Regions from separate parts of the Streptomyces sp. NPDC059788 genome, predicted to be linked through region 2. Evidence: riboswitches for the same ligand, from Rfam matches in the RefSeq annotation. Region 2 holds a riboswitch; each other region holds the start of a gene.
What was found. Region 2 has a riboswitch for thiamine pyrophosphate ahead of thiC (phosphomethylpyrimidine synthase ThiC). Riboswitches for the same ligand answer to the same signal wherever they lie in the genome.
Positions count from the first base shown of each region.

Region 1: linked by a shared signal. The riboswitch ahead of ACFV57_RS12235 (thiamine ABC transporter substrate binding subunit) and the one ahead of thiC (phosphomethylpyrimidine synthase ThiC) in region 2 are both predicted to bind thiamine pyrophosphate.
Region 3: linked by a shared signal. The riboswitch ahead of thiO (glycine oxidase ThiO) and the one ahead of thiC (phosphomethylpyrimidine synthase ThiC) in region 2 are both predicted to bind thiamine pyrophosphate.

Region 1 covers NZ_JBHWHY010000011.1:74,009-78,213, reverse strand. The annotation lists gene ACFV57_RS12240 (ABC transporter permease) at 1-602, opposite strand, end outside; gene ACFV57_RS12235 (thiamine ABC transporter substrate binding subunit) at 665-1,741, opposite strand; TPP riboswitch at 1,820-1,954, opposite strand; gene rlmN (23S rRNA (adenine(2503)-C(2))-methyltransferase RlmN) at 1,988-3,094, opposite strand; gene ACFV57_RS12225 (phosphatidate cytidylyltransferase) at 3,231-4,205, opposite strand, start outside.
Region 2 covers NZ_JBHWHY010000062.1:18,708-22,912, reverse strand. The annotation lists gene ACFV57_RS37390 (YybH family protein) at 1-43, shown strand, start outside; gene thiC (phosphomethylpyrimidine synthase ThiC) at 111-1,892, opposite strand; TPP riboswitch at 1,886-2,044, opposite strand; gene ACFV57_RS37380 (YibE/F family protein) at 2,116-3,570, shown strand; gene ACFV57_RS37375 (SsgA family sporulation/cell division regulator) at 3,823-4,205, opposite strand, start outside.
Region 3 covers NZ_JBHWHY010000038.1:6,005-10,209, forward strand. The annotation lists gene ACFV57_RS29370 (Rv2175c family DNA-binding protein) at 1-320, opposite strand, end outside; gene ACFV57_RS29375 (NAD(P)/FAD-dependent oxidoreductase) at 468-1,742, opposite strand; TPP riboswitch at 1,906-2,021, shown strand; gene thiO (glycine oxidase ThiO) at 2,183-3,394, shown strand; gene thiS (sulfur carrier protein ThiS) at 3,391-3,618, shown strand; gene ACFV57_RS29390 (thiazole synthase) at 3,629-4,205, shown strand, end outside.

The DNA of each region.
Region 1 (4,205 bases), on a different contig from region 2:
TGCACCACCCCGAAGGAGGTGAAGGTGAAGAGGAAGACCATCAGAGCGGCCGCCGCGACGGCCGGCGCCAGAGCGGGCAGCGTCACCCGCCGCCAGGCGCTCCAGCGGGACGCGCCGAGCACCCGGGCCGCTTCCTCCTGCCGCGGGTCGAGCTGTCCCCAGAGGCCGGCGACGGTCCGTACGACCACGGCGTAGTTGAAGAAGACGTGCGCCAGCAGGATCGCCCACACCGACGTGTCCAGCCGTACGCCCCACAGGTCGTCCAGTACGCCGCCGCGCCCGACCAGCGCCAGGAACGCCGAGCCCACCACCACCGTGGGCAGGACGAACGGCACCGCGACCACCGACCGCAGCAGCCTCTTTCCGGGGAATTCGAAGCGCGCGAAGACGTATGCGCCGGGGAGCGCGATCAGCAGCGTGAGCCCGGTCGATGCCGCCGCCTGCCAGACGGTGAACCACAGCACGTGCAGGACGTCCGGGTCGGAGAGCACTTCCCCGGCCCGGCCCAGCTGCCACTGTCCGCCGTCCTTCAGCCCGCGCCCGACGATCGCGGCGACGGGGTAGGCGAAGAAGAGCGCGAAGAAGGCGAGCGGCAGGGCCATCAGAGCCAGCCGCGAGGCCGTTCCCCGTCCCCGTGAGCGCCGTGCCCGCTTCTCGCGGCCGGTTACTTCAGGACGAGCGAGGACCACTGCTTGATCCATTGTTCGCGGTTCTTTGTGATGGCGTCCGGAGCCACCGTCTCCGGCTTGTCGATCTTCTCGCCGTACTTGGTGAACAGTTCGGGCACCTTGGCGTCCGTACGCGCCGGGTTGACGAACATCTGGAGCGGGACGTCCTCCTGGAACTTCTTGCTCAGCAGGAAGTCCAGCAGCGCCTTGCCGCCCTTGTCGTTCTTGGCGCCCTTGAGCAGGCCGGCGAACTCGATCTGCCGGAAGCACGTACCGGTCGCGACACCCGTCGGCGCTTCCTTGGGCTCGGGCTTCTTGCCGAGCACCTCGACGGGCGGGCTGGAGGCGTACGAGACCACCAGGGGCTTGTCGCCCTTGCCCTTGCCTGCCGCGGAGCCCGAGAAGCGTTCGTTGTACGCCTGCTCCCAGCCGTCCACGACCTCTACGCCGTTGGCCTTGAGCTTCTTCCAGTAGTCCTGCCAGCCGGATTCACCGTATTCGGCGATGGTGCCGAGCTGGAAGGCAAGGCCGGGCGACGACGTGGCGGAGTTCTCGGTGACGAGCAGTCCCTTGTATTCGGGCTTGAGCAGGTCGTCGAAGGTCCGCGGCGGCGCGATCTTGTGTTCGGCGAAGTAGGCGCGGTCGTAGTTGACGCAGGTGTCGCCGTAGTCCACCGGCGTCACCCGGTGCTCCGCCTTGTCGAGCTGCAGCTCTCCGGGGACGCTCGCCAGCCCCTTGGCCTCGTACGGGGTGAAGAGCCCCTCCTTCAGGCCACGCGACAGCAGTGTGTTGTCGATCCCGAAGAAGACGTCGCCCTGCGGGTTGCCCTTGGAGAGGATCGCCTGGTTGACGGCCTTGCCCGCGTCCCCGCCCTTGAGCACGTTGACCTTGTAGCCGGTCTGCCGGGTGAACTCCTCCAGCACGGACTTGGAGACGTTGAAGGAGTCGTGGCTGACGAGCGTGACCGTCTTGGGGTCCGTACTGCCGCCGCCGCCCGAGCCGCACGCGGCGAGCGCCGTCATGCCGGCCGCGGCGGCCAGCGCCGTGACGGTGATCCTTCTGGTGGTGCTCACTGGATTCCTCCTGGCTGGCCAGGAAGAGACGCGGCCCCACCCGGCGCTTCACGAGGAAGGCCGGATGGGGCGCAACAGCATGAGTGACGACCGAACTTCCTACCCGGAATGACCCGGGCGAGGTTCAAGGGTCTGCGGCACCTCGGTGTCCGTGACGCTCGGTCCGTGACACTGCCGCACTCTCAGCGCTGTGGCGCTCCCCTGTCGGAATGTGCATTTGTTCGATCACACAGTACCAGCGGGCGGTCAGCGCTCCGAGGCCGCGAGCTGCCCGCAGGCGCCGTCGATCTCCTGCCCGCGCGTGTCGCGGACGGTCACCGGCACTCCGTGCGCGGCGATGGCCTCGACGAACGCCTTCTCGTCCTCGGGGCGCGAGGCGGTCCACTTCGAACCGGGCGTCGGGTTCAGCGGGATCAGGTTCACATGGACGCGCTTGCCCTTGAGCAGTCGGCCCAGGAGGTCCCCGCGCCAGGCCTGGTCGTTGATGTCGCGGATCAGGGCGTACTCGATCGAGATCCGGCGGCCGGACTTCTCCGCGTACTCCCAGGCGGCGTCCAGCACCTCGCGCACCTTCCAGCGCGTGTTGACCGGTACGAGCGTGTCGCGCAGCTCGTCGTCGGGTGCGTGGAGCGACACCGCGAGCCGGCACTTCAGGCCCTCGTCCGCGAACCGCAGCATCGCCGGGACGAGACCGACCGTGGACACCGTGATGCCGCGCTGGGACAGCCCCACGCCGTCGGGCTCGGGGTCGGTCAGCCGCCGGATCGCGCCCACGACCCGCTTGTAGTTCGCCAGCGGCTCGCCCATGCCCATGAAGACGATGTTGGACAGCCGGGCCGGCCCGCCCGGCACCTCACCGTCGCGCAGCGCCCGCATGCCGTCGACGATCTGATGAACGATCTCCGCGGTGGAGAGGTTCCGGTCCAGTCCGGCCTGCCCCGTCGCGCAGAACGGGCAGTTCATGCCGCACCCGGCCTGCGACGAGATGCACATCGTGACCCGGTCCGGGTAGCGCATCAGCACGGACTCCACGAGCGTGCCGTCGTGGAGCTTCCACAGCGTCTTACGGGTGGTGTCGTCGTCACAGGAGATGTGCCGCACCACGCTCATCAGCTCGGGCAGCAGCTCCGACGCCAGCTTGCCGCGCGCCGCGGCCGGGATGTCGGTCCACTCCGCCGGGTCGTGCGCGTACCGCGCGAAGTAGTGCTGCGACAGCTGCTTGGCGCGGAACGGCTTCTCACCGGCCGCGGCCACGGCTTCGCGCCGCTCGGCGGGGGTGAGATCAGCAAGGTGCCGCGGGGGCTTCTTGGCCCCGCGCGGCGCGACGAAAGTGAGTTCTCCGGGCTTAGGCATGGTTCTTCCAGTGTCGCAGACGTACGAAGTGACGATCGCCGCTCGGACGGGAGGCCGGTCCCGGAGCGCGAAAAGGCCCGCCACAAGGTGTGACGGGCCCCTCACGCGTACGGGGACGCGTACGGAAAACCGCTGGTCAGCCGGATCCGACGAAGATGACGTACAGGAGCCAGACGACCGGGGCGGTCGGCAGGAGGGAGTCCAGGCGGTCCATGATGCCGCCGTGGCCGGGCAGCAGCGTGCCCATGTCCTTGATGCCGAGATCCCGCTTGATCATGGACTCGCCGAGGTCGCCGAGCGTCGCGCTGGCCGCGACGGCGATGCCCAGGAGCAGGCCCTGCCACCAGGCGCCGTCCGTGATGATCAGCTCCATGCACAGCGCGCCCGCGACCATGGCGAACAGCACCGCGCCGAACAGCCCCTCGCGGGTCTTGCCGGGGCTGATGCGCGGCGCGAGCTTGTGCTTGCCGAAGCGCCAGCCCACCGCGTACGCGCCCGTGTCGCTGACGACGGTCAGCAGCAGGAACGTCAGGACGCGCTGCGGCCCGTCGTCGGCGGCCAGCATCATCGCCACGAACGTCGCCAGGAACGGCACGTAGAACGCCGCGAAGACGCCTGCCGTGACGTCACGGAGGTAGTTCTCGGGGGCCTCCGTCATGCGCCATACGAGGACGGCGAGCGCGGTGAGGGCCATCGCCACCCAGGCACCCTCCGCGCCCCGCACGTAGCCGGCGACCACCATGGCCGTACCGCCGAGCGCGAGCGGCACCAGCGGCACCTTGATGTCCTTGCGCTCCGACAGCCGCGAGGTCAGCTCCCACAGGCCCACGACCACCGCGATCACTATCACGCCCACGAACAGCGGCTTGTAGACGAAGAGCGAGATGAGGATGACGGCGCCGAGGCCGACGCCGACCCCTATGGCGGCCCGGAGGTTGCGTCCCGCGCTCTTCTTCTGCGGCTTGTGGGGTTGCTGTGAGCTGTCGGGCCCCGGCAAAGAGGTGGGCATGGGCTCCTGCGGCTGTTCGTCGCGGAACAGGGGGCCGCTCAGCCGAGCGGCCCCCCGGTCGTCCCGGTCGTCGTCCAGAGGTTTCCGGTCGTCGTCCTGGTG
Region 2 (4,205 bases):
CGACAACCCGTTCGGGGTGGCGCACCACGTGGGGGCTCCCTGAACCCCGGCCCGCTGCCGGGCGACAACGGGCGCGGCCGGAGTCGCCCGGCAGGGCCGGGCAGGTGACCTCAGTCGGCGAGGGGGAGGTAGACGCGGTTGCCCGCCGCCGCGAACTCCTTCGACTTCTCCAGCATCCCCGCCTCGATCTCCTCCGGGGACGAGCCCTCCTCGCCACCGAACTGCTCCGTGATACTCCTGCTGATCTTCATGGAGCAGAACTTGGGGCCGCACATGGAGCAGAAGTGCGCCGTCTTCGCCGGCTCCGCGGGCAGCGTCTGGTCGTGGTAGGCGCGGGCCGTGTCCGGGTCGAGGGCCAGGTTGAACTGGTCCTCCCACCGGAACTCGAAGCGCGCGTCGGACAGCGCGTCGTCCCACTCCTGGGCGCCCGGGTGGCCCTTGGCCAGGTCCGCCGCGTGGGCCGCGATCTTGTAGGTGATGACGCCGGTCTTGACGTCGTCGCGGTCCGGCAGGCCCAGGTGCTCCTTGGGCGTGACGTAACAGAGCATCGCGGTGCCCCACCACGCGATCATCGCCGCGCCGATCCCGGAGGTGATGTGGTCGTACGCGGGCGCGATGTCGGTGGTCAGCGGGCCCAGCGTGTAGAACGGGGCCTCCTCGCAGATCTCCTGCTGGAGGTCGACGTTCTCCTTGATCTTGTGCATCGGGACGTGTCCCGGCCCCTCGATCATCGTCTGTACGCCGTGCCGCTTGGCGATCGAGTTCAGCTCACCGAGCGTACGCAGCTCCGCGAACTGCGCCTCGTCGTTGGCGTCCGCGATGGAGCCGGGGCGCAGGCCGTCGCCGAGGGAGTACGTGACGTCGTAGGAGGCGAGGATCTCGCAGAGTTCCTCGAAGTGGGTGTAGAGGAACGATTCCCTGTGGTGCGCCAGGCACCACGCCGCCATGATCGACCCGCCGCGCGAGACGATGCCGGTCTTGCGGCGGGCCGTCAGGGGGACGTAACGCAGCAGAACGCCCGCGTGCACGGTCATGTAGTCCACGCCCTGTTCGGCCTGTTCGATGACCGTGTCCTTGTACACCTCCCAGGACAGCTCCTCGGCCTTGCCGTCCACCTTCTCCAGTGCCTGGTAGAGGGGGACGGTGCCGATGGGGACGGGGGAGTTGCGCAGCACCCACTCACGGGTGGTGTGGATGTTGCGGCCGGTGGACAGGTCCATGACCGTGTCGGCGCCCCAGCGGGTCGCCCAGGTCATCTTCTCCACCTCCTCCTCGATGGAGGAGGTGACGGCGGAGTTGCCGATGTTCGCGTTGACCTTCACCAGGAAGTTCTTGCCGATGATCATCGGCTCGATCTCCGGGTGGTTGACGTTGGCGGGCAGTACGGCCCGGCCGGCCGCGATCTCGTCCCGTACGAACTCGGGGGAGACGTTCTCGCGGATCGCGACGTACTCCATCTCCGCCGTGACCTCGCCGCGCCGCGCGTACGCGAGCTGGGAGACCGCGGCGCCGTCCCGGCCCCGCCGCGGCTGCCGGGGACGGCCGGGGAAGACCGCGTCGAGGTTCTTCAGACCGCCGCGCGGCGAGGTGTGCTTGAGGCCGTCGTCCTCGGGCCGCGGCGGACGGCCCGCGTACTCCTCGGTGTCCCCGCGGCCGATGATCCAGTTCTCCCGCAGCGGCGCCAGGCCGCGGCGGACGTCGCTTTCGATGTTGGGGTCGGTGTACGGCCCTGACGTGTCGTAGAGCGTCACGTCCTTGCCGTTGGTGAGGTGCACACGGCGGACCGGGACCCGCAGGTCGGGGCGCGATCCGGTGAGGTAGCCCTTGTGCCAGCCGATCTCCTTGGCGGAGCCCTGGCCGTTTTCGGGCGTGCGTGCATCCTGCAGAGTCATGAAGACCCACTCCCTACGCCGGCATTACCCGGTAACAGGTTCGGCGGTCGACGCAGCGATGTCCGTGACGGCGTTCCCGGCTTCGGCCGGACGTTCCGTACGGGGGTCAGCGCCCTCTCAGCCCGGTGCTCCGAGCTCCCGCGATTGCAAAGGTGCCACCACGGTAGCGGCCGTCGTGGCGCGGTGAACAGGGGGCCCTGCCAGTTCTTGCGATGATCGGGCGGTGACCAGCAACGAGCCCCCGCACTCCGCGCACCACCCCGTTCACGGCCCGGCGCACGCGCACGGGCCCGATCAGGAGCAGGGCCGTCACGGGCCCGACCTCACGCACGGCCATGGTCCCGGAGGCCACGGTCCCGGACCCGGCCCAGGACTCGGTCATGGCCACAGTCACAGCCATGGCCACGGCCCCGCCGCCCCCGTCTCGCGCCATCTGCGCAAGGTCATCGCCGCCGTACTGATCCCTTTCGCCGCCGCGGTCCTGGCCGGGCTGGTCGTCCTGTGGCCGGGTGGCGCGCCGGGGCACAAGCCGTCCGGTGTCGGCTTCGACCAGCAGACCGAGAAGGCGAAGGTGGTGAAGGTGGAGGAGGTGAACTGCGCGGACGTGCACGCCCAGCAGCAACAGCAACCGTCGCAGCAGCAACCGTCCTCCCCCGCGGACCCACGCCAACGCCAGGCACAGCACTGCGAACGGGCGATAATCGAGGTGACCACCGGCAAGGACACGGGCCGGCGGTTCGAGTCGATCGTGACGCCCGACGCCACGCGGCACTACACGGCCGGCCAGGGGGTCGTGGTCGCCTATGCGCCCAAGGCGCCCAAGGATCTCCAGTATTCGGTCGCCGACGTGGACCGGACCTTCCCGATGTGGGTGCTCGCCGCCATCTTCGCGGCGGCGGTCGTCGTGGTCGGACGGCTGCGCGGGGTGCTCGCGCTGGTGGCGCTGGTCGTGAGCTTCGCGGTCCTGACGCTGTTCATCCTCCCCGCCATCCTTCAGGGGTCGAATCCCCTGGTGGTCGCCATCGTCGGGGGCAGCGCGATCATGCTGGTCGCCCTCTACATGTGTCACGGACTCACGGCCCGTACGTCCGTCGCCGTACTGGGCACGCTCGTCTCGCTGCTGCTGATCGGCCTGCTCGGCTCTCTCTTCATCGGGTGGGCGCTGCTGACCGGCAACACCGACGACCAGACCGGGCTGGTGCACGGGCTGTACCCCGACATCGAGATCCGCGGCCTGCTGCTGGCAGGCATCATCATCGGCTCGCTGGGCGTGCTCGACGACGTGACGGTCACGCAGACCGCCGCGGTCTGGGAGCTGAAGGAGGCCGACCCGTCGGCGGGCTGGCGCAAGCTCTACAGCTCGGCGATGCGCATCGGGCGCGACCACATCGCGTCCGTCGTGAACACGCTCGTGCTCGCCTACGCGGGCGCGGCGCTGCCGTTGCTCCTGCTGTTCTCGATCGCACAGAGCAGTGTCGGTACGGTCGCCTCCAGCGAGGTGGTCGCCGAGGAGGTCGTACGGACGCTGGTGGGCAGCATCGGCCTGGTCGCGTCCGTACCGCTGACCACGCTGCTGGCCGCGCTGGTCGTCTCCGCGGACCGGGGGGCGACGGGCCGGAGTCCGGGACGGCGTGCCGGTCGGGGCGCCGGAAGCGGCAGGCGGCGGCGCAAACGCTGAGCGGGGCAGGCGCGGCGGATGGACCCGAGGGGCCGCGGGGCCGGGCAGACCGCAAGGGCCGGGTGGACCGCAGGGACTGGGCGGACCATGGGGCCTGGCGAAGGTCAGGGGGCTTGGCGGACCGCGCGGGCTGGGCGGGCCGGAGATCCCGGCCGGGCCGACAGCGGTCCGCCGCCGCCACCTGGGAGCCGCGGCTGAGGCCGCGACGGGCCCGGAAGAAGCCGTGCCGAGCCATCCCCGTACAGCCGCCGGTCACCCTGCCTTCTGGGCCTCCGAAAGAATGCGGTCCAATGTCGATTCGAGCGTGTCGCACACCTCTTCCTCCCCGATCGGTACCAGTCGGTCCGTACGGTCGAGGAAGGCCACCAGCGGCGGCGCACCGGCGCGGAACAACGCCCGTTCGTCGCCCACCTGGAGGCCGATGAAGACGTCGCTGAGGTGTTCGGAGGAGGACGGCTCGATGCGCACGTCACCCTCACCGGACGGCTTGCTCAGCCCGTCCAGCAGCAATTCCCGGCTGAACGCCCAGGTCACGGGCACATCGCCGGGAAGGTCGAAGGTGAAGCTGACCGCATAGGGGTCCGCGCAGTCGAAGTACAGCTCCACCGGGATACGGAAGGCGAGCTCCTCGGACA
Region 3 (4,205 bases), on a different contig from region 2:
TTCTCACGCAGGGCCTGGGCGGGGGTGCCGGGCAGGGTCTCGTCCGCGGTGAAGAGCCACTCCAGCATCTCGTCGTCGGCGAAGCCGTCGTCCCGCAGGAGCGTGAGGGTCCCGACGAGGCCCTTGACGACCTTGCCTTCCTTGATGAAGTCGGCCGGCACATGCAGGGCACGGTTCTCGCCACGGCGCACCGCGATCAGCTGGCCCTCCTTCACCAGCTGCCGCACACGCGTCACCTCGACGCCGATCATCTCGGCGATGTCGGGGAGGGTGAGCCAGGCGGGCACGAGTCCATCGATCTTTGCGTCAATCTCGGTCACAGGACAAGCCTGCCACCTCGCACTGACAGCCGGTAGCGGGGCATCGCCATCGGCGCAGCCCACAGCACCCGAACGCACCTCGGTCCGCACCCGCCCACCGGGCCCCGGGCCCGGCTTCCGGGCCGCCCAGGCCCACCGCGGACCGCCTCAGACAGCCGCCGACTTCAGCGGTACGGACGCGTCCGCCACGAGCTGCCGGTCCAGTACCGCGCCCCGCTCGATGAGCTTGCGCCCCTGGGCGAGGTCGCGCGGCCGGCCGACCGCCAGCAGCGCGACGAGCACGCCGTCGCGCAGCCAGATCACCGACCAGGCGGCGCTTTCCGGGTCGCCGCGCCAGATCGTCTCGTCGGCGTCGGCGTGGTGCCCGGCGTACTGCACGAAGCGGCCGAACTGCTCGGACCAGAAGTACGGGACCGGGTCGTAGACCGGGCCCTCCGCCTCGCCGCGGACGATGGTGGCGGCGACGCTGCGCGGCCCGTGCATGGCGTTGTCCCAGTGGTGGACCAGGAGGCGGCTGCCGTAGCGGGCGGACGGGAAGGAGGCGCAGTCGCCGACCGCGTACACGTCGGGCAGGGAGGTGCGCAGCCGCTCGTCGGCCAGGATGGAGCGGTCCTCGGGCGACAGCTCGACGCCGGAGCCGGCCAGCCAGGAGGTCGAGGGCCGGGCGCCGATGCCGACGACGACGGCGTCCGCGGCGAGCGTCGCGCCGTCGGCGAGCGTCACCGTGCCCTCGGTGAGGGCGGCGACCCGGGCCCCGGTGCGCAGTTCGGCGCCGCTGTCCGCGTACCAGGCGGCCATGGGGGCGGCGACCTCGGCGGGCAGCGCGCCGGCGAGCGGCCGGTCGGCGGCCTCGACGACGGTCACCCGGCAGCCGGCCTCGCGCGCGGCGGTGGTGAACTCCGCGCCGATCCAGCCCGCGCCGACCACCACGACCTCGCGCTGCCCGGTCAGTACGGGCCGCAGCCGCTCGGCGTCGTCGAGGGTGCGCAGGACGTGGACGTCCGGCAGTCCGTCGCAGCCGGGCAGGGTCACCGGCTCGGCGCCGGTGGCGATCACCAGGTGGTCGTACGGGAGCGGACCGGCCTCCGTCTCGACCACCCGGGAGGCTGCGGCGAGCCCGGTGGCGTGCCGCCCCAGGAGCAGGTCGATGCCGAGCGCCTCGAAGTCGACGTCGAAGGTAGAGCCGTCGGCCTTGCCGAGCAGCACGGCCTTGGACAGCGGCGGGCGGTCGTACGGCCGGTGCGGCTCGTCGCCGAGCACCGCGATCTCGCCGCGCCAGCCCTGCTCTCGCAGGGCGACGGCGGTCTGCACGCCGGCCAGGCCGGCGCCCACGATGACGACACGACGGGCCCGTTCGGCGACGCGCTCGTCGCGGTCCTGGCGCGCGCGGTCAGTGTCCTGGGACTGGGTCTGCTCGCTCACCCGATCACTCTAGGGCGGTGTGTCTCGCGAGCAGGAGCATCCCGCAACGAGATCTATGACACACCGTCACGGCCCGTCACCCGCGGGGACCGGCCCGGAACCCGCGTCCCCCGGCCCGGCGCTCCCTTACGGCGCGTCGGCGGCCCGTACTAGGGTTGCCGGTGAACGCACTCGCGGGAGCCCGGACGCGACCGGGCTGAGAGGGAGGCTGTCGCGGCCTCCGACCGTACGAACCTGATCCGGGTCATTCCGGCGAAGGGAGGAGCTGGACGCCCATGCATCCACCTGCACAGACATCCGTACGGCCGTCGGCGGAGCCGCCCCCCGTACCGCAGTCCGAGAAGCCGTCCGTACCCCGATCCGCGAAGCCGTCCGTACCCCGATCCGCGAAGCCGTCCGCACAGCACGCCGCCCCCGGGGCCGGCGGCCCGCACCCGGACGTGCTCGTCATCGGCGGCGGCATCATCGGCCTGGTCACCGCCTGGCGGGCGGCCCTGCTCGGACTGCGCACCGCCGTCGCCGACCCGGCGCCGGGCGGCGGCGCCGCCCAGGTCGCGGCCGGAATGCTGGCCGCCGTCACCGAGCTGCACTACGGCGAGCAGACCCTGCTCGGCCTCAACCTGGCCTCCGCACGCCGCTATCCGGACTTCGCCGCCGAGCTGACGGAGGCGAGCGGCCTGGACCTCGGCTACCGCCGGTGCGGCACCCTGGCCGTCGCGCTGGACGCCGACGACCGCGCGCATCTGCGCGACCTGCACGCCCTCCAGCGCCGCAGCGGGCTGGAGTCCGAGTGGCTGACCGGGCGCGAATGCCGGCGCCTGGAGCCGATGCTCGCGCCGGGCGTGCGCGGCGGGCTGCGCGTGGACGGGGACCATCAGGTGGACCCGCGCCGGCTGGCCGCCGCGCTGCTCGCCGCCTGCGAACGGGCCGGGGTCGCCTTCCACCGCACCAACGCCGAGCGGCTGACCGTCGAGCGGGGCCGCGCCACCGGCGCCGAGCTGGCCGACGGCAGCCGGATCGCGGCCGGTCAGGTCGTGCTCGCCGCGGGCAGCCGCAGCGGGCAGCTGGCGGGCGTCCCCGAGGACGTGCTGCCGCCGGTCCGCCCGGTCAAGGGCCAGGTGCTGCGGCTGCGGATGCCGGACGGCCTGCCCGGCGGCGTACCGTTCCTGTCCCGCACCGTACGGGCCGTGGTGCGCGGCGGCCCGCTCTACCTCGTACCGCGCGAGAACGGCGAGCTGGTGGTCGGCGCCACCAGCGAGGAACTGGGCTGGGACACCACGGTCACCGCGGGCGGGGTGTACGAACTGCTGCGGGACGCCCACGAACTGGTCCCCGGCATCACCGAACTGCCGCTGGTCGAGACCCGCGCCGGGCTGCGCCCCGGCTCGCCCGACAACGCGCCGCTGCTCGGCCCGACCGCACTGCCCGGCCTGCTGCTGGCGACCGGGCACCACCGCAACGGGGTGCTGCTGACGCCCGTCACGGGCGACGCGATGGCGGCGGCGCTGTCCGGCGGCCCGCTGCCGCAGGAGGCGCGGCCGTTCGCCCCGGACCGCTTCGCGCCGAAGCCGTCCGGCCCCTTCCCGGCCTTCGGTGTCCGGCCGGGCTCCGCGCCCGCCCCCGTCCCCGCTTCCCAGGAGCAGCCCGTATGACCGTCACCACGCCCCCCACGCCCATCACCGTCTCCGTGAACGGCGAGCCCCGCGAGTTCCCCGGCGGGCTCACCCTGGACCGGCTCGTCGCCGGACTGACCTCCGCCGCCGGCGGCGTGGCGGCCGCCGTCAACGAGGCCGTGGTGCCGCGCGGCCAGTGGCCCGCCACCCCGGTCGGCGACGGCGACCGCGTCGAGGTCCTCACCGCGGTCCAGGGAGGCTGATCCGTACACCATGGCCGACGATCTCCTCACCATCGCCGACACCACCTTCGACTCGCGCCTGATCATGGGCACCGGCGGGGCGCCCAGCCTCGACATCCTGGAGCGGGCACTGCTCGCCTCCGGCACGGAGCTGACGACGGTCGCCATGCGCCGTCTGGACCCGACCGTGCACGGCTCGGTGCTGTCCCTGCTGGAGCGGCACGACATCCGCGTGCTGCCGAACACGGCGGGCTGCTTCACCGCGGGCGAGGCCGTCCTCACCGCCCGGCTGGCCCGCGAGGCGCTCGGCACCGACTGGATCAAGGTGGAGGTGGTCGCCGACGAGCGCACCCTGCTGCCGGACCCGGTCGAGCTGCTGGACGCCGCGGAGACCCTGGTGGACGACGGGTTCACGGTGCTGCCGTTCACCAACGACGACCCGGTGCTGGCCCGCCGGCTGGAGGACGTGGGCTGCGCCGCGATCATGCCGCTGGGCTCCCCCATCGGCTCCGGACTGGGCATCCGCAACCCGCACAACTTCCAGCTGATCACCGAGCGGGCCGGAGTCCCGGTGATCCTGGACGCGGGCGCGGGCACCGCCTCGGACG